DNA from 4 places in the Providencia sp. PROV200 genome. Region 1 is predicted to be linked to each of the others. Evidence: predicted binding sites of a transcription regulator. Region 1 holds the regulator's gene; each other region holds the start of a gene.
What was found. The regulator LexA, encoded in region 1, represses DNA repair genes until DNA is damaged. The targets are predictions, from matches to a motif close to TNCTGTATGTACATACAGNA.
Positions count from the first base shown of each region.

Region 2: a site for LexA is predicted at 1,627-1,646, ahead of dinB (DNA polymerase IV). Genes of this name have one in related genera too.
Region 3: a site for LexA is predicted at 2,133-2,152, ahead of sulA (SOS-induced cell division inhibitor SulA). Genes of this name have one in related genera too.
Region 4: a site for LexA is predicted at 3,128-3,147, ahead of M1E86_RS11310 (DinI-like family protein). Genes of this name have one in related genera too.

Region 1 covers NZ_CP096307.1:468,690-473,499, reverse strand. The annotation lists gene M1E86_RS02090 (fimbrial protein) at 1-427, opposite strand, end outside; gene zur (zinc uptake transcriptional repressor Zur) at 1,379-1,894, shown strand; gene lexA (transcriptional repressor LexA) at 2,052-2,669, opposite strand; gene M1E86_RS02075 (diacylglycerol kinase) at 2,805-3,179, opposite strand; gene plsB (glycerol-3-phosphate 1-O-acyltransferase PlsB) at 3,306-4,810, shown strand, end outside.
Region 2 covers NZ_CP096307.1:1,040,755-1,045,564, forward strand. The annotation lists gene M1E86_RS04550 (FAD:protein FMN transferase) at 1-46, shown strand, start outside; gene nqrM ((Na+)-NQR maturation NqrM) at 65-292, shown strand; gene M1E86_RS04560 (glycerophosphodiester phosphodiesterase family protein) at 490-1,386, opposite strand; gene dinB (DNA polymerase IV) at 1,669-2,724, shown strand; gene pepD (beta-Ala-His dipeptidase) at 2,772-4,232, opposite strand; gene gpt (xanthine phosphoribosyltransferase) at 4,668-4,810, shown strand, end outside.
Region 3 covers NZ_CP096307.1:1,435,369-1,440,178, forward strand. The annotation lists gene ompA (porin OmpA) at 168-1,238, opposite strand; gene sulA (SOS-induced cell division inhibitor SulA) at 1,594-2,115, opposite strand; gene M1E86_RS06350 (TfoX/Sxy family DNA transformation protein) at 2,347-2,961, shown strand; gene yccS (YccS family putative transporter) at 3,064-4,810, opposite strand, start outside.
Region 4 covers NZ_CP096307.1:2,460,014-2,464,823, reverse strand. The annotation lists gene M1E86_RS11330 (cysteine hydrolase family protein) at 1-196, opposite strand, end outside; gene M1E86_RS11325 (sensor histidine kinase) at 293-1,654, opposite strand; gene M1E86_RS11320 (response regulator) at 1,644-2,318, opposite strand; gene M1E86_RS11315 (hypothetical protein) at 2,490-2,732, shown strand; gene M1E86_RS11310 (DinI-like family protein) at 2,851-3,111, opposite strand; gene M1E86_RS11305 (GNAT family N-acetyltransferase) at 3,333-3,866, shown strand; gene M1E86_RS11300 (RES family NAD+ phosphorylase) at 4,271-4,810, opposite strand, start outside.

The DNA of each region.
Region 1 (4,810 bases):
CAAATTCAACAACTTTGTCAGCACCATTAGTGATTACAATACCGGCATTTTTAACTTTTCCACCTAAGCCAAGTAGATCACCGGTAAAACCTTGGAAACCGGAAATAGTTGGGCCAGTAAAGGTGATTTTGGCGTTTTTATACGTTTCAGTTGAACAGTTCTTCAATACGATATCGAAATCTCTGTTATCTGAACGGTATTGGTTAGATGTCAGTTCATGTAATGCAATTTCACCAAACTCAACTAATTGTTTTAAGTTGTTTGCATCAATTGAACATGGAACATCATTAATAAAACCAGTGAAGCGAACTTCACCTTGTGAACTTTCAACTGTTGGTGGAGTTACTGGATCTTCAGCCACTGCAACACCAGAAATACCAACACCTAAACCTAAAGCCAGAGTTAACGCTAATTTATTCAGTTTCATAAACATTTCCTTTAAATGAGTAGGAAGTAGCTACCTCTTTTCTGATTTTTATTGATAAGGAGTCAATTTTATTTTTTTGATTACTTAACAGTGAAATTTTTCCGTCATCCAACATCATTAATTTCATTCAGATTAGAGGTGAATATATAAATAAGATCCTTTTCATCTATAATTTTTAAAATACCTAAAATTTTTAATTCTTTATTTTCTATTCAATATTAATTATTCCCATAAGGGGTAATTTGCCAAAATTGATATAGAAATAGAAAATGACTTTTTACACATGCCTTCCGATACTTTCTGATATCAATTCTACATATTCGATATTTATTGTCAAAACGAACACATAATTAGAGTTAATGCAGAATAAAATAACATCAAAGCTATAAGGCGAAAAATATAAAATTAAAATAGCATCAAAATATACATTTCAAATATATTACTTAGAAAAACTTATATAAAAACCTCATTCCTCACTTACAAATATCTCAAAATACGTCAAATTACAGATAGTTTTATATCGAAATTTAAATCTATAAATAAATACAAAAACGGAATTTAAAACTAAATGTTACGAAAAAATCACAGCAAGCATCTAAAAAGACAGGAAAAATAGCAACAAAAAGAATATTAAAAATTAAGGTTAAGATAAGTCTTAATTGAAATTACATCAAATTGAAACATAATATTTCAATTAATTGTTCGCAATGCGTTACGCTTTTATCATGTATTTGTTTAATATTTGTTTCTATTTCCCTATTTAATTTTAAATATCCTTTTTTATATTTTTCATTACCCTCATTTGCTTTCTTTATTAATCAAAAAAATACTTAGCAAGGTTAAAATTTTTTGATGGCAATGCTTTCATTTCTTGATTCTCTATAGTTCAAGAAACTGTGATAAACTTGTGAACAGTAAACATTTGCATTTTTCAACGGGTGGGTCAGTAAAATGGAAAAGATGAGTGAAAAAAAAGTTCTTGCGATGGCTGAACATATTTGCCAGTCAAGAGGCGTCAGATTGACACCACAAAGAGAAACGGTATTGCGCCTGATAGCACAGCAACATGGTGCAATCAGCGCTTATGATTTACTCGACCTGCTACGTGAAATTGAACCTCAAGCTAAACCCCCTACGGTTTATCGTGGCCTTGAGTTTTTAATGGAGCAAGGTTTTATCCATAAAATTGAATCAACAAACAGCTATGTCGTCTGCCATCATTTTGATAACCCAAGCCATATTTCTGTTATGTTGATTTGCGACCATTGTGGAAGCGTAACGGAAAGTGACTGTACAACAATAGAAGCTGCCATTATTAATTTAGCCGACGAACACCAATTCCGCTTAAGACATACCGTGGTGGAAAACCATGGCTTGTGTAAGAGTTGTGACGAAGTGAATAGCTGCCAAGATCACGAGCATTGTCATCATAACCACGAACAACCTATAACAGCAAAAAAGAAATAAATTGCTGTATTGCTAAAGAGTTTGATGAATACAGAGAGAAGAGAAAAAATATAAGACAGGAAATAAAACAGGCAGACCTCAAAATAAAGTAATGAAATCTGCCTGCCGTAGTCATTCCTGAGTGTAACCTACCATGACGCTTGGCTACTCACGGAAATTAATACCAATCACTGTTACGGATAACCCCAACAGCTAAACCTTCAATAGTGAAGTTTTGCTGGCGTAAATCAACAACAATAGGTTCGAATTCTGGGTTTTCTGCTATTAACTCAACGCGGTTACCCTGTTGCTTAAAACGTTTAACCGTAACTTCATCTTCGATACGAGCGACAACCACTTGCCCGTTGTGTACATTTTGCGTTTTATGCACAGCTAATAAATCGCCATCCATAATACCAATATCTTTCATGGACATCCCGTTCACACGCAATAAAAAATCTGCATGTGGTTTAAACAGCTCAGGGTCAACTTGATAGTGGCTCTCAATATGTTCCTGCGCTAATAATGGTTCGCCAGCGGCAACACGCCCAATCAGAGGTAACCCCTGATCTTCGGTTTCTTCTTCAAGAAGCAGACGAATACCTCGGGATGCGCCTGAAACAATTTCAATAACCCCTTTGCGTGCTAAGGCCTTTAAATGTTCTTCTGCCGCATTAGGCGAACGAAAACCAAGGCTTGCTGCTATCTCAGCACGTGTAGGTGGCATACCTGTCTGCGAAATGTGATCTCGCACCAGATCGTAAACCTGCTGTTGTCGAGCCGTCAGTGCTTTCATTCCGTTCCCCTGTTTGTTTATACAGTCAAGCTGTGAGTATATACAGGTAAATGAAGATTTGGAACAGTTAAATCGCTCAATTTAAGCATTTGTTATCGATTTACTCTCTTTTTCCCGATGAAGTAACCAAACACCTTAACCAGTGAAATAGCGTTGCCATAATACCAGCGCCCAAATGAACAAAGCTAAACCGATACTCACAAATACCGCAGCAGAACCAATATCTTTAGCTCTCCCTGAAAGCTCATGATATTCACTACCAATACGATCAACCACAGCCTCTACCGCGCTATTCAATAATTCGACTATTGCCACCAGCACAACTGAGCTTACTAACAGGATTCTATCTATGTAACTGATATCTAAATAAAATGCGATAAAAATTGCGATAATTGCCGCAACGGATTCCTGCCTAAATGCGGCCTCATTAACCCAAGCTGCCTTCAAACCTTTAAGGGAATACCCCGCAGCTTTAATCACTCGCGTGAAGCCCTTAACTTGACTCGCCATATTTATTCCTTAAAAAATACAAACAATAATCGATTTTTACGGTCAAAGTGAATTGTCAGTAACAGATCTAACCAGGTATTTCTGGTATGATTGCGCAGCATTGTTAACAAGAGGCTATAATCATTTATGTCACTATGGCGTAAAATATATTACAACACGTTGAATTTGCCACTTAAATTATTGGTAAAAAGTAAACTAATTCCTTCGGATCCCGTCACTGAGTTGCAGCTTGATGTCAACAGGCCAACTCTGTACGTATTACCTTATCATTCGAAGTCTGACCTCCTCACGCTACGGCATCAATGCTTAGCTATCGGTCTGCCAGACCCGCTAGTCGACAATGATATCAATGGAACGAAGCTTCCGGCTTACGTTTTTATCGATGATGGTCCACGTGTTTTTCGCTATTATTCACCGAATCCACGTAAAGATTCAGTAAAAACATTCCATGCTTATTTAGATTTGCACAAAAACAATCCAAATCTAGATATTCAAATGCTACCTGCATCCGTGATGTTTGGGCGTTCACCTGGGCGTGAAGGCCATACTCCAGCACCGCCACTGAAGCTGTTAAACGGTATCCAAAAATTCTTTGCCGTTTTATGGTTAGGGCGTGACAGCTTCGTGCGTTTATCTCCGATTGTCTCAATTGGGAAAATGGCGCAAGACCACGGTACAGATACCATCATTGCCAACAAACTCGCTCGTGTCGCGCGTATTCACTATTCGCGCCAACGCTTAGCTGCAGTTGGGCCAAAACTACCCGCCCGTTATGAGCTGTTTAATAAGCTATTAACGTCAAAAGCGATTGAAAAAGCCGTTGAAGACGAAGCGCGCAGTAAAAAAATCCCACTTAAAAAAGCTCAGCAAAATGCCGTTGGGATGATGGAAGAAATTGCGGCCAATTTCTCTTATGAGGCAGTTCGTTTAACCGATAGAGTTCTTAGTTGGACTTGGAACCGCCTTTATCAAGGTATCAATGTTCAGCACGCTGAACGGGTTCGCCAACTCGCACAAGACGGCCATGAAATCGTTTATGTTCCCTCTCACCGCAGCCATATGGACTACTTACTGCTCTCATATGTGCTATACCATCAAGGGCTAGTACCGCCTCATATCGCAGCGGGGATCAATCTTAATTTCTGGCCAGCAGGGCCAATTTTCCGTCGCTTAGGGGCCTTTTTTATTCGCAGAACGTTTAAAGGAAACAAACTGTATTCGACTGTTTTCCGCGAATATTTAAGTGAACTGTTTGCACGTGGTTACTCCATCGAATACTTTGTGGAAGGTGGGCGCTCACGTACCGGACGTTTATTACAACCGAAGACGGGCACCCTTTCAATGACGTTACAAGCGATGTTGCGCGGTGACTCACGCCCTATTACCATTGTTCCTATCTATATTGGGTATGAACATGTCATGGAAGTGGGAACTTACGCCAAAGAACTTCGTGGTGCAGAAAAAGAGAAAGAAGGCTTTTTCTCCATGGTTCGCGGGTTACGTAAATTACGCAACTTAGGTCAAGGGTATGTTAACTTCGGTCAACCTATTTCTTTACCTCATTACCTCAATCAGCGCGTACCTGATTGGCGCGACTCTATCGACCCTATCGAACCACAAAGGCCAACCTG
Region 2 (4,810 bases), 570 kb from region 1:
GCGTTATACTAAGGCATTCGAACCGTTTTTAACCAAAAAACAGTAGTTGTGGGAGGACAAAAAAATGCTTAATATTTTCATTGCAGCCTTTGCACTGTTTTTGTTGGCCTTTTTAGGCATGTCACTTGGGTACATTATTAAGCGTAAGAGTATTCAAGGTAGCTGCGGTGGGTTAAGCAGTATTGGTGTTGAAAAAGTGTGTGATTGTCCCGAACCTTGTGATGCACGTAAGAAACGCATGGCACGCGAAGAAGCACGTAAAAAACTGCTCAATAAAAACCGTATTATATAATTCAACTCTTCATTTATAGACCTTAGCTAACAGTATTGTTGGCTAAGGTCGCTATGAAAGACCATTATACAATTTAATCTTACAGACATGCTTTAATATAACTTGTTATTATGTAATAAAATAAAATGATTATTTTAAATAATGTAAGTTAAAACTAAGCTATTATTGAAATAACTTAGTTTTTATATTGAAGTATATTATTTTCTAAATGCTTTAGGTGAATCAACCATTACAGCATCAGCACCAATTTCTTTTGCGAGTTGGTAGTCACTTTCATTATTAACACCAAAAACAATGATATAAGCCTTGCCATTTTTTCTAAAACAATCAATAGCTTCTTTGTCCCATGAAATAACCGCAGGTGAACGAGCTTCACCTAGAGTGTATTTCTCAACAACTTCAATTTTTCGATGTAATTCAAAACCGAACCAACGGGTTTCAGATTCATGATTTTTCATAGGACATTGATGGCTTATCACACTATTTGCCAGTATAGTGCGAGTTTCATCTCGGCTTTCGAATAACTGTAATTTAGGCTCAAGAGTTTTTAGTGCATTTAAAAATGCGCCATTAGTTGAATAAAAACGTACTCGATTAACACTATGTGTGTCTTTCAATAGATTAAGAATAGCTTTTGCTTGAATATTAGGGTCTGCATCAGGTGATTTCAGGTCAACATAGAAAGTTGTATTCGGATATTCTTGCAAAATAGTTTTTAACGTACTAATCGTGGTTTTCTGCAAAGGAAATTGTTGATTATGTTTTTGGCTAAATTGGTAAGCTGCATTGACTTGGTTTAGTTGCTCAGCTGTGTAAGTGGATACCTTACCTTTTTTATCGGTTAGTTCATCCAGTTTACTTGGACGATATAAAACTAATTGATTGTCTTTACTTAATTGTACGGTTATCCAAATCGCATCTGACTTATTTTTAATCGCTAAATCAATAGCGTAAAGCGTATTTTCAGGAGCATCCGCAGTTCCTGCTCGGTGCGCAACAATTTTAGGGGATAGTGCAAAAGCGGTCTGGCTAGCAAACAGTATTATGAGAGTTGCCATAAACTTAACATATTTTGATGTTGATATAATTGCCATAGATATAATCCATAGATAGTTTTCAAGGTATTGTCGTTGATAAAACAACTCTTTTTATTACTTTCTTGTTTAAAAGTAAGTATTAATGCTTGTTTTTAAGACAAACTTTAAATAAAGCATTTAATTAGGTAGCTTGGCAGATAATTATTGCAATATGATGAATTGCCTAATTATCATTAAGTTATCTCCCTGCTCATCAATTTTATGGTGACGTAGCAATAATTGCATAGCCAATAAATATACTGTATATTTAATCAGGTGTTTGATTGGCAGAGCTAACCCGTGCGTAAAATTATTCATATTGATATGGACTGCTTTTATGCAGCGATAGAAATGCGGGACGATCCCAGCCTTCGCAATGTGCCTATTGCGGTGGGGGGAAGTGCAGATCGTCGAGGTGTGATTAGCACTGCAAATTATGAAGCTCGTCGCTACGGTGTTCACAGTGCGATGTCCACAGCAATTGCACTTAGGCTTTGCCCGCACTTGAAAGTTGTTCCTGGGCATATGGCACTTTATAAAGAAACCTCTTTGCATATTCAAAAGATATTTGCACGCTATACAGACCTCATAGAACCTCTTTCTCTTGATGAAGCTTATTTGGATGTCACGGATTGCACACAATTGCACGGCTCTGCAACGTTAATCGCAGAGGCTATTCGTCAGCAAATTTTCGATGAACTGCAATTAACGGCTTCAGCAGGGATAGCGCCAATAAAATTTTTGGCAAAGATTGCTTCAGATATGAATAAACCTAATGGTCAATTCGTAATCACTCCGCAAAATATCGAACAATTCGTTCTTAACTTGCCTCTAAAAAAGATCCCTGGTGTGGGTAAGGTAACAGCCCAAAAATTAGCGGATATGGGGTTGATGACTTGTGCTGATGTTCAAAAATATGATGTTGTTGCATTGATTAAAAGTATGGGTAAATTTGGGCAGGTACTATGGGAGCGTTGCCATGGTATCGATGAGCGAGCTATTAACCCTGATAGGCTAAGAAAATCAGTGGGGGTTGAACGCACGCTTGCAGTGGATATTGACCAATGGACCGATTGTTTACAGTTACTTGATAAATTATATGACGAATTACAACGGCGTTTGGCGAAGGTAAAACCTGACCTACGAATTGCTCGCCAAGGTGTGAAATTTAAATTTGCAGACTTCCAGCAAACCACACAAGAACACGTATATCCAGTTCTTAATAAACAAGATTTGGTGCAAATAGCGAAACAAGTTTGGGATAATCGTCGCTTAGGGCGTGGTGTTCGGCTAGTTGGTTTACATGTCATGCTGCAAAGCCCGCAGCTTGAACGACAATTGTTACTCGAATTATAAAAACACCCATCTGGTGATGGGTGTTTGGCTTTTAGGTCATCAACAGTTTATTCTTTGACAGGAATAGCTTTTAAAACCGCTGTTAATAATTTCCAATACTCACCAACGCTTGCAATATGCACACGTTCATCAGGGGAGTGTGCACCGCGAATCGTTGGCCCAATTGAAACCATATCCATGTCTGGGTAAGGTTTTTTGAATAGACCACATTCAAGGCCTGCGTGGATCACCATCACATTAGGGATTTTACCAAACAGCTTGTTATAGGTCTCGCTGACTAAATGCATGACTGGTGAGTCTGCATCCGGCTGCCAACCAGGGTAACTGCCTTCTGCTCGGTATTGGGCTTGTGCTAGTTTACTGATAGATGTCAGCATGTTAACAACGTAGTTTTTACCGCTATCAATGAGTGAGCGAACAAGGAAGATAATTTCTGCTTTATCTTCAGTAAGGCGTACAACACCTTCGTTAAGTGACGTTTCAACGACGCCGATAGCAACATCACTCATGCGAATTACACCGTTTGGCGCCGCATTTAAGAAGAAAACAAAACGTTTTTGGCAGTCATCAGAAAGCGCTTTTAGCTCACTCTGTGTTTCGTCTAGTAGCAGCACAAGGTTAGGTTCGACGACAGCTAATTCGTTTTTCAGAATATCTTCATAGCGTGTTCTTAATGCCGTTAATTCAGTAACTTTGTTTGCTGGAACAGCAATAACGGCATAGGCTTCACGAGGAATCGCATTACGGACAGTACCGCCTCTGAAATCTAATAATTTTAGGCTTAAATCTTCTGCGTGTCCTGCCAGAAAACGCGCTAGCAGCTTATTGGCATTACCTAAGCCTAAATGTACATCACCACCTGAGTGCCCACCTTTCAAGCCTTTTAGGGTCATTGTGAAAGTTTTATAGCCTTGTGGTAATGCTTCACGAGTCAGGTCAAATGTGGTTGTGAAATCAACACCACCGGCGCAACCCATGTAAATTTCACCTTCTTCTTCTGAGTCGGTGTTAATCAGAATATCGGCTTGCAACCAGCCTGCTTTCAAGCCAAAGGCACCTTCCATACCGGCTTCTTCGGTCATGGTCAGGAGAACTTCCATTGGGCCATGTTCAACACTATCATCGGCAAGAACCGCCAATGCAGAAGCCAAACCAATACCGTTGTCAGCACCTAAAGTGGTGCCTTCAGCTGTGACCCACTCTCCGTTAACATATGGGCGAATTGGGTCGGTTTTAAAGTCATGTACCGTGTCGTTATTTTTTTGTGGCACCATGTCTAAGTGAGCTTGTAAAACAACACCTTTACGGTTTTCGTAACCAGGCGTAGCCGGTTTACGGATCAGAATATTGCCTACTTCATCACGTTCAACGTGAAAGCCTTTTTGTTTTGACCAATCAACAATATGTGCGGCTAAAGCCTCTTCATGGTATGAAGGGTGTGGAATAGAGCAGATTTTAGCGAAAATGTCCCATAGCGGTTGGGGGGATAATGTAGCAAGTTCAGACACGTTTTTCTCCTTTTCCCGTCATATTTTGAGTTGTAGCGTTGTTGGCTTCACTCGTAAACCCTAGTCACATACTTATGTATGTTCCTAGGGATTTTCTCATTTGCCGCCTAGCCACAACCCAAATTATTTAGGGAAAATATTTAATTTCCTTGGGGTATGGCATCACTAGTTTTATTGACCGAGCAACTCAAATTACCTCAGAGATTTTTAGTTGAGTTATGTTAGTTACTAGCTTGATATGCAAAATTAAATGATGCATTGCTGATAAACTCAGGATAACACTTTCTTTTAAGCAATGGACAGTGTAAATGATAATAATTAATGGTGAATGACGCTTTTTGCTGGTTTTTAACCGGCCAAATCACTATAATCTCGCGCAACCTTTTTTCCGCAAGACACATTTCAGATTTACTCAGCAGTCGGGACCCGAATTTTATGAGCGAAAAATATGTCGTAACGTGGGATATGTTGCAAATACATGCCCGTAAACTCGCACAACGTTTATTACCAGTAGAGCAATGGACTGGTATTATCGCGGTTAGCCGTGGTGGCCTTGTTCCTGGTGCACTTCTCGCACG
Region 3 (4,810 bases), 970 kb from region 1:
TCATCACTGTAGCAAGTATCTAAGCAAGATACCGTTATTATAGAATTAAATCTTTTGAAGTGTATTTTTAAGCTGTACTGGTTTTTTGTGATTTTTGATGATAAAAAAACCCCAATATTAATTGGGGTTTTTTATGTTTAGTTCGAAATTCAAACTAGGGCTAAGAATTAAGCACCTGGTTGAGTTACAACTTCAGTTGTACCTTGGATTTCGATTTCAACACGACGGTCTGGCGCTAAACACTCGATCAGAGCAGCACGGCCTTTAACATCGTCACATTTGTTACCAGTTACTGGATCTTCTTTACCACGGCCTTCTGCAGAGATTGCGCTAGCTGGAACGCCTTTAGCAACTAAGTAGTCAACTACAGACTGAGCACGTTTTTGTGACAGTGGTAAGTTGTAGTTTTGTGAACCGATACGGTCAGTGAAACCAACTACCAGTACGCGACCTTGAGTTGGGTCGATGCTGCTAAGTTCGTTGTACAGCTCATTCAGAGCTTCTTGACCTTCTGGTTTCAGGCTTGCTTTGTTGAAGTTAAACAGAACATCTGAACGCAGAGTAAAGCGTTTGTTTTCAACAACTGGAGCTGGAGCAACAACTGGAGCTGGCGCAACAACTGGAGCATCAGCTTGACCGAAACGGTAAGCAACACCAACGCTCAGCATGCCGTTGTCTGGACGAGTACCGATGTTGTCTTTATCACCTAAGTTGCTAACCCATTGGTAGTCTAAACGAGTAGCCCACTCTGGAGTGATTGCGTACTCAAGACCCAGTGCGTATACAGGTGCAACGCCAGTGTCAGTTTCTTTGAAACGACCTTGAGTTTGGTTAGCTTTAGCTTCTGTACGGTAAACCATACCACCTAAACGAGTGTAAACGTCTAAGTCATCCATGATTGGATAGCTTAATTTAGTAGTTAATGAAACACCCATAGATTTCAGGTCACCGCTGTTACCAGCGCCTTTGTATTTCATTTTACCGAACCAATCGTAACCAAGCTCGAAGCCCATGTATTGGTTATATTGGTAACCAGCGAATGCACCAGCACCGAGAGTATCACGGTCAGTAGTGTTACCTACGTGAAGATTAGTTTCAGGTGAAGTGAATTTAGTGTCTTCATAGTGAGACCAACCTAATTTAGCACCGGTATACCAAGTGTTATCTTTTGGAGCTGCTTGTGCAACGGTTGCAAAAGCTGCTACTGCCACTGCTACTGCGATAGCTGTTTTTTTCATTTTTACGCCTCGTTATCATCCAATATTGGCTTGGCTTCGCTGAGCCTTATTATATGCCATTGGTTTAATTTACTTGCTAGGTTTCGCAGACATTATCTACAAAAAAATAAGAAAAGTAAAAAAATAATGCCATAAGCCGAACAAGCTAAAGTCTACAACGAACTTAAAAAGATACAAGTAGAGTGAGCAAAAATCGTTAAAAAAAGTGTTTTTTTAGTGTATAAATCAGAGAGATATGTATATTTTTAACAATGATTATATTTAATCTATCTGATTGATCTACAATACTTTTAATTTAACTTTAGAGACAAATATGCCTAAAGGTTAAATTTAGTAAGAAAATTCTTAATCTTAGCTAGTGGTAATGATTTGAATGAATTTTTAAGTGGTTTGGCTGTCTTGCTTGTGTACTAACCATATTATACGTTTTCTGTGGACGCATAATTAAGCCAATAGAACAGCCTTCTTGAGCAGCATATTGCAAACGAATAAAATCTTGCTCGCTTATTTCCGGTAGCCACCCTAGAACCACGCTATAATTCCCACTTCTTAAGGCTTTTTCCATGGCATCAATCGTGGTGATATCTTCCATATGATTTAATTGCATAACTTTATTAGTGGGTATACCTGATTGTTCTAACCAGTGTTTACTGAGTTTTTTATTAGGGCTTAACCAGAGTAACCAGCGTGATTGGACCCCAAACTGGCGAAGCATGGGTAATAAAATGTAATCCATAATAGGGTGTTTTTCATCGTAAACAAGTTCGCTCACCATACCTTGTTGCATAGAGCTGTTAGTAAGCCCTATCGCAGGGATTGATTGTGCGTAATTATTAAGAGAATGTTCTGTTGAGTTGTTCCAAGAATAGATGCTCATAATTTACCTCGTTACAATGCTGTATGAACATACAGTAACTGTATATCCATCCAATATCAAGACTATTTTTTCAAAGCGCTTCGCAACTTTGTTGTTTTTATCTGCATTCTTCTTGGCATTTTTTATGGATGCTCTCAAAATTGGTTATGCGTAATTATCTGTAAAAAAAGAAATTATAAAATTAATTTTCTCAAGGATGAAAATTAAGCATATCTAAAAAGGAGTTTAGTAATGTTGTCAAAAGATGAAAAATTTTTTTATTTGTCCCGTTTGTTAAGTCAATTTGGCGAATTAAAGCGCAAAAACCATTTTGGTGGGTTTTGTCTATTAGTCGATGATGCAATTGTGGGGTTAGTGCTTGATGGCGGCTTTTATTTGCGTGGCTGTTTAGTTGCGAGAAGCCATTTTGAATCCTTAGGGTTTAACCGGCTAGTTTATAGTAAAAAGGGTATTCCACTGGAAATGCGTTATTATCAACTTTCGGAACAAGTTTGGCATGACGAGGCTTTGTTTCTCCAATATATTGAGTTGGCGTACCGTTCAGCCATTGAAGAATTTAAACAAAAACAATCAATAACTATGCGAATAAAAGATTTACCTAATATGAATATGTCAGTTGAGCGCGCACTAGGGAAAATCGGTGTATCTCACGTTGATGATTTGCGTATGATGGGCGCAAAGGCTTGTTTTATGAAGCTAAAAAAGCATGGTAGGAATAACCCTAGTATTAAGTTACTCATAGGCTTAGCGGCTGCAATAGAAGGGTGTCATAGTGCGGTTTTACCAAAGGATATCAAGCAAGAGCTAATTACTTGGTATAATAGTTTTGAATTGACGTCAGCTTAAACTCGCGCAAAACCACGGTTATTATTAATATAGTTAATACTATAATATGCAATATAAGAATGAGCGGGTATTTAGAATTATAATACCCGCTCATCGGTATAATTATGATGCACTAATAGTTCGCATAATTTGTTTTATTTCAGGGACCAGCTCGAGCAATAATTTAGTTTGTTCCATGATTAGTAAAGTTTTTTCGTCATCACTGGTTGAAATGTTATCTATCCGCTGTAATAGACTGTGACGAAGTTTATCTGATTTTTCATCAATGACGAGCGGGTCAATGGTGGTGATTTGTAGCGATGATTCAACATAGCAAATAGCATCGTTGAGTAGTGAAAGGTTATCTTCATTTTGCATTTTTTCACGATGCGCGCCTAATGCAGATATATAGCTGAGTAAAGTGTGGTTTAAGCAGAGAAGGCGAAAAGCCTGTTCTTGAGTGATTCGATAAGACTTAGGATCCGATGCCATATTGGACACAATAGAAGCGAATTCAGCATCGTTATTATGTGCCTCTCTACGTGCAATTCGATACTCAAGGCGGTTGTCTTTACCTTGGTAATATTGTTGTAAAATAGCATCTAAATAACGGCAATTGCTATCCATAGTTTTTTGAATGACTTGGGGGAGTTGGCGGAATTTCCAGTCAGGCCAAATAAAGCTGACGGCAAGTAATGCAATAAAACAACCAATTAATGTGTCAATGATCCGTGGCAGTGCAACGTCAAACCCTTCTCCGAGTAGGTTAAAACAAAACAAGACGAGTAGTGTGATAAATAAGGTTGCTTGGGCATATTGGCTACTGCGAAACATAAAAAACAGTAAACCAGAAATAACAATTAGCGTGAGCTGGCCTTCCATTGAAGGGATTAAATTCAGCAAAGGTAAGCCAATGAGAATACCAACAATAGTGCCTATTATACGTAGAGCCAAACGGCGTTTAGTGGCGCTGTAGTTAGGTTGGCATACAAATAAGCTAGTGAGTAATATCCAATATCCTCTTTCCATATCAAATAGTTGGATAATGACATAGCCAGTACAAAGGAGAATTGACATTCTGACCGCATGGCGAAATAAAGAAGATTTCGGGGTTAAATGGTGTTTAACGCGTGAAATAATATCACGAATACCTGATAACGATTCGTCAGATAACTGTTCTATTTGTTTATTATTTTGCTGCCATGCACTTTGCTCAAGGCTCAGGCCTTTAAGTTGAACATCAATTCCTTTTAAGTTTTTAAGTAAGTTGTACAGCGCTTTAATTTCATGAAGCTCAGGCGATTGCTGCTTTAGAAGTTGTAGCGATTTTTCAATGTAAGCGAAAGTGCGCTCAAAACGAGGGTTATGTTGGTATTGTTTACGCCATAAAACAGATTGAGCAACTTGCTGGCAGGCTCTCGCTTGCATAGTTAATAGGCGTTGGAAACGAAATAAAATATCACAATGACGTAAAGTACGGCTAAGTTGTTGGTATTGTATGTGAGATGAACTTGCTCGTTCGTGAATATCTTGGGCAACAAAATAATAATGCAGTGAATTTCGGGTACCTTTTTGTCCTCGGTCTCCTTTTAACCGACTCAGTAATGCAATTTTTGCTTGGTTCATGGTGCTAACCAAGTGACTGTTTACTAGCGCTAAATCATAAACAGAGCGTTGGTAGTCATCTTCTAAGTCAGGGTCAAATAAGTTAGCTTTTGCATCTAAATAAGCTGAAAGTTGCTGATAGCATTGGGTTATTGCATCTTGTAGTGGCCTAACAGGAAATAAAATATGGCCAATCAAAGTTAAGATATTATACCAAATTGCCCCTGTGAGTAATAATGCAGGTTGTTGGTACCAAGTATCAAAT
Region 4 (4,810 bases), 2.0 Mb from region 1:
GAACATCGTGGTAATTGTCTGAAAACCCAACCTTTACCCAAATAACAGGGATATGATGCTTTCTTGCATATTGCGCTGCTTGATTGGCTTTCTCAACGATTTTACGTGAGCAAGTCTGTTGATAACTTGAATTAGATAAGCCATTTTTACCAATTATCTCTTCAATGAGATCAATAATTACTAATGCCTTGGACATTATTGCCTCTTCTAGGTGTAGGTATATTAACGTATGAAAGGCATATTCTAGCTAGAAAAAATAGCGAATGCTGTTAACTCAATAACATAATTCGATTTAGGGTAAGTCAATAATAAAACCGATACCTCGATTGTCTAATCCATCAGTAACTCTTATTACAGCACCGATTTTGCAGGCTAAATTTTGAGCGATAGATAAACCTAAACCGCTTCCGGTTTCCATTGTTCCTGGTACGCGATAAAAACGAGAAAATATAAGTTGACGGCTTTCTTCTGGGATTCCTCGGCCATTATCTTGAACAGAAATAGTCCCACCAAACGGGGTAAGGTCTTTTAAAACGACTTTTATTTTCCCTTTCTCTGGGCAGTATTTAATCGCATTTTCAAACAAATTAGTAAAAATATTACTCAATGCGAGTTTATCGGTGAGGATATAAAAAGAATTTGGGCTTTGTAGTTCAACATCAATATTTTTATTAATGGCGTAAGGTATGTGTGAGGATATTAAATGGCTAATTAATACGGGTAGGTCAATTTGCTCTTTATTTAATAAAAAGTCTTCAGTTTCTAAGCGGGCTAGGTCTATTAATTGATGTGATAAAGAGGCTGCGCGATTTAAAGTTTCTTGCATATCATTAATGATTTCTGCCCTTTCTTTTGGGTTATCAATTTGCATCAACAAGTGTAATTGAGCAATAACAGCCGCTATGGGAGTTCTTAATTCATGTGCAGCATCTGCCATAAAGCGCTTTTCACGTTGATTTGCAGCATCAACACGTGACATAAGGTTATTTATAGCATCAATAATAGGGCGAATTTCTTTATATTGTTCTTTTGTTTCTATCGGAGTTAAATTACCTGGCTGACGGCTAGAAATTAGTTTTGCAGATTGCCTTAAAGGCCGCAGACTAAAATAAGCGGTAATTAATATTGCTAACAACATAATACCCAAAATAAAAGCGAGTGGAATGGCTGTACCTTCAGCTGGGTTACCTAATAAAGATTTACGGTCACTATAAGACTCGGCAATAACAACTTCGAAAGTTTCTTGCTCATTCCATGCAGAAGTAAAATGCCAATCTTTATGTAATGCGGCGAGTTCAGAGACAGATTTAAGCGATGGCACATGTAATTTGTCACTGTTTCGGTAATAGACATTCCCTTGTTTATCTCTAACAACCATAAAAGGCCGATAGTTAATATCATCGCCACTTTCCATCGCTGCAGAATAAAGTTCTTGTAGGTTATTTGCTATTTTATTGAAATATTCCGGTTTATCAGCAACTATATCAAGTGTCTTAGCAAACCCTTGAGTGACGATATTCTGTTGCGCATTTAACTCATCATGAATTGAGGGCCAATAAAAAAATTGTAGCCAGCCAACTAATAGCAGCCAAAGGAAAATAACTGAGCTGATTTGCAGCCCAAATGTATAAATAAAAAATGATTTAACTTTCACTTAGTGGCACTTCTTTTTTTAATAAATAACCAATACCGCGGATAGTAATTATACGGTCTTTACCTATTTTCCGGCGTAGATTATGAATGTGAACCTCTAAAGAGTTACTTTCCACATCATCTAACCCGAATAGGCGCTGCTCTAAATCCGTTTTTCTGACAACATTATCTGCATTTTTTATGAGTTCGTAGAGTAATAGATATTCTTTCCCGGAGAGCAGCAACAATTGCTCATTAAGGGTGACTTGGTGATTAAGAGGATTTAATTGTAGGTTACCTAATTGCCATATTTCAGATGAAAAACCAGCCATACGGCGACTAACCGCTTTTACTCGAGAAATAAGCTCAGGCATAGCAAATGGTTTTGTTAAAAAGTCATCAGCGCCTGAATCTAAACTAGAAACTAAGTTATCCATTTGATTTCTTGCTGTAAGAATGATGATTGGGATCGTTTCTCCCATATTACGCCAAGTAATGAGTTCATCAAGACCATCGCCATCAGGCAATCCCAAATCTAGGAGCATTAAATCAAAATTGCGAGATGCGAGTTGTAATTTTGCATCAGCAAGTAGCCTGACCCAACAAGGACTAAAACCTGCAAGTTCCAGCCCACGACATAGCGCTTTTCCCAATTGAAGATCATCTTCGACTAATAGGATATTCATGTTATCACCTCTACTAGCAAGTATAAGCAGGCAATGAGCGTCAGACAATACGAACAATTCAAGTTTGAGGTGGATTTAAGCATACCTTAAGGTTGGTTTAACTATTTTTTAAGGTACAAAGAAATAGACTGTTTATTATTATCCATCACTCAAACAATAAGAGCATTGATAATGAAACAAGCATTCTATGAGGTGCCATTATTTATAGCAGCAATCGCGCTGGCCTTAACTTTTATTGGAAAAGATATCAATAATAGGCCGGCTGTGAGTTTATCAGCAATAATGTTAAATGAAATTCCTACCTGTGTAGATGCTAATAACTGTATTTCTCAGGTTAGAACAACGGATAAAAAAAATAAAAAGTTGAATCTAGTGAAAGAAATTAAAGCCTTTCTTAGGCATAAAATTGGCTAATTAATTGGGCGTAAAATTTAGATATGAGAAATTTAAAGCGAGTAGTTTTTTACTTGCAAATTTTGGAGACAGAAAAAGGAATGTTACATAATAAGGAAACATTCCTTTAAGTCTTTGGTTAATCCACCGTTGTTTCTTCTGGGACCCAACCATCATCCATCCATATCTCTTCCAGTATTTCTTCAATACGCGTTTTATCCTCCGCTATTTTTGTACCTGAGATATTCACGCGTTGTTGTGAACTAAAGCCAACCCGCGTTACCATGTCCGGGTATTGGTTTTGAAGTTTGCGTAAAATCTCAGTTTCAAGTGCTTGTAAAACAACTGAACTCGGTTTTTGTGGAGCATTCTTATCAAATAAAACTTCGATACGTAACATGATAGCCTCTAATAAGAGCTGTGTTTATATACAGTATTTTTAGAACTATTAGGTAAAAAAGTCAATATAGAGGCACAAATATTTTTATCAGTGAATTAAGTGGGAAAATAATATTTAAATAAAACAGTAGGTTAATATTATGAGTGCTCGATAAGTAATTGTCAGAAAGTTTAAAATAGGTATTCTAAAAAATATATTTTATGAAAGTGAGTAACGATTAAATGTTATATGGTTTAAGAGTTTCAAGTGAAGATAGCCAAACGGTAGCAATGATTAACCAGTTGTATGACACAGCTTTTCCATTATATGAACAAAGAAGCTACCAAGGAAGAGAAGCAATATTAAATCATAGTGATTATTATTTGTTCAGCTTCAAAGAAAATGACATTTTTATTGGTTTTATTGGGTGTTGGAAAATCGAAGATTATTATTACATCGAACATCTTGCTATTTCTCCTGTATTAAGAGGGCAAGGTTATGGGCAAAAGGTATTAAAACAGTTTTGTCATGATGTAGGTAAAGTGATCCTAGAAATTGACCCTATTATTGATGATGTGAGCCAAAAGCGTTGGTCTTTTTATCGACATTGCGGTTTTCAGCAAAACGAATACGCACACGCACATCCAAGTTATTACCCTGGAAATAAGCCACATAAGCTTAGGGTATTAAGTTATCCAGAAGCGATAGCAGAAGAAGTCTATCAGCAATTTAATCACGCCTTACAAACGCTTGTGATGAATAAAGCGCTATTATAGTTCCTTATGTAGATGGTTTTAATCAAGTTTATAGCAATAGATAAGTACCGGGTCATTATTATCTAAATTTTCAATGTAGCCACTAGGAATAAAGCCAGCTTTAATTAAGAAGTGTTGAGTGGCTGTATTCGACTGATTTGTAGAAGTGAAAGTTTTTGGGGTACCCCATTTTACCCACCTAAAATTTAGATACAAAAAAACCAACCGTAACAGGTTGGTTTCTCTATAAAAAGTTGGTCGGCATGATAGGATTTGAACCTACGACCCCCGACACCCCATGAATTCGATTCTAAGTTATATAATGCTATGATTTTAAATATAACATATTTATGTTTTACTGTGTTTTCAAACAGTGCATAATTTACGAAATACGCACTATATGAATCAATAAGTTAGGGTTAGTTTTACCACCCATCATCCAACCTTTTCTTTATGTCATTATTACTATCACGCTCTATTTTTTTTAGTGCCAGTACCGTTTTATTGGTGATATTTGAGTCATCATCACATTCATCTTGAGTAACAAATAGCACAATGCAGGGTTCCCCATCCTTGCTACTTTTATACTGAAAACCATTCATGTGATGCCCATTGTTATCTGTGAGTATAATTTTGAAATATTCGGTAACTACTTGTGTTGGAATATATTCAATGTATGCTAGATTAGGTTCACTCCTAGTTATAGGTTTATTAATTATTTCAATGAATTTTCGTAAGAATAATTTAGAGGTTATTAGGTGTTGATTAGAATGATCAAAATAATCTATTTCATCAAGTGATTGAGTTAAATCGACTAAACGCAGCTCTTTAGTTGAATAAAAGATCCCTGTGACGAACTCTTTGGATTCATCGGACGTGTTGCAAGAATCAATAATTTCTTTAATAGCTGTAAGCTTTTGGGGGGAACCATAAAACATGGGTATTCCTTGAGGGTTCATCCGATT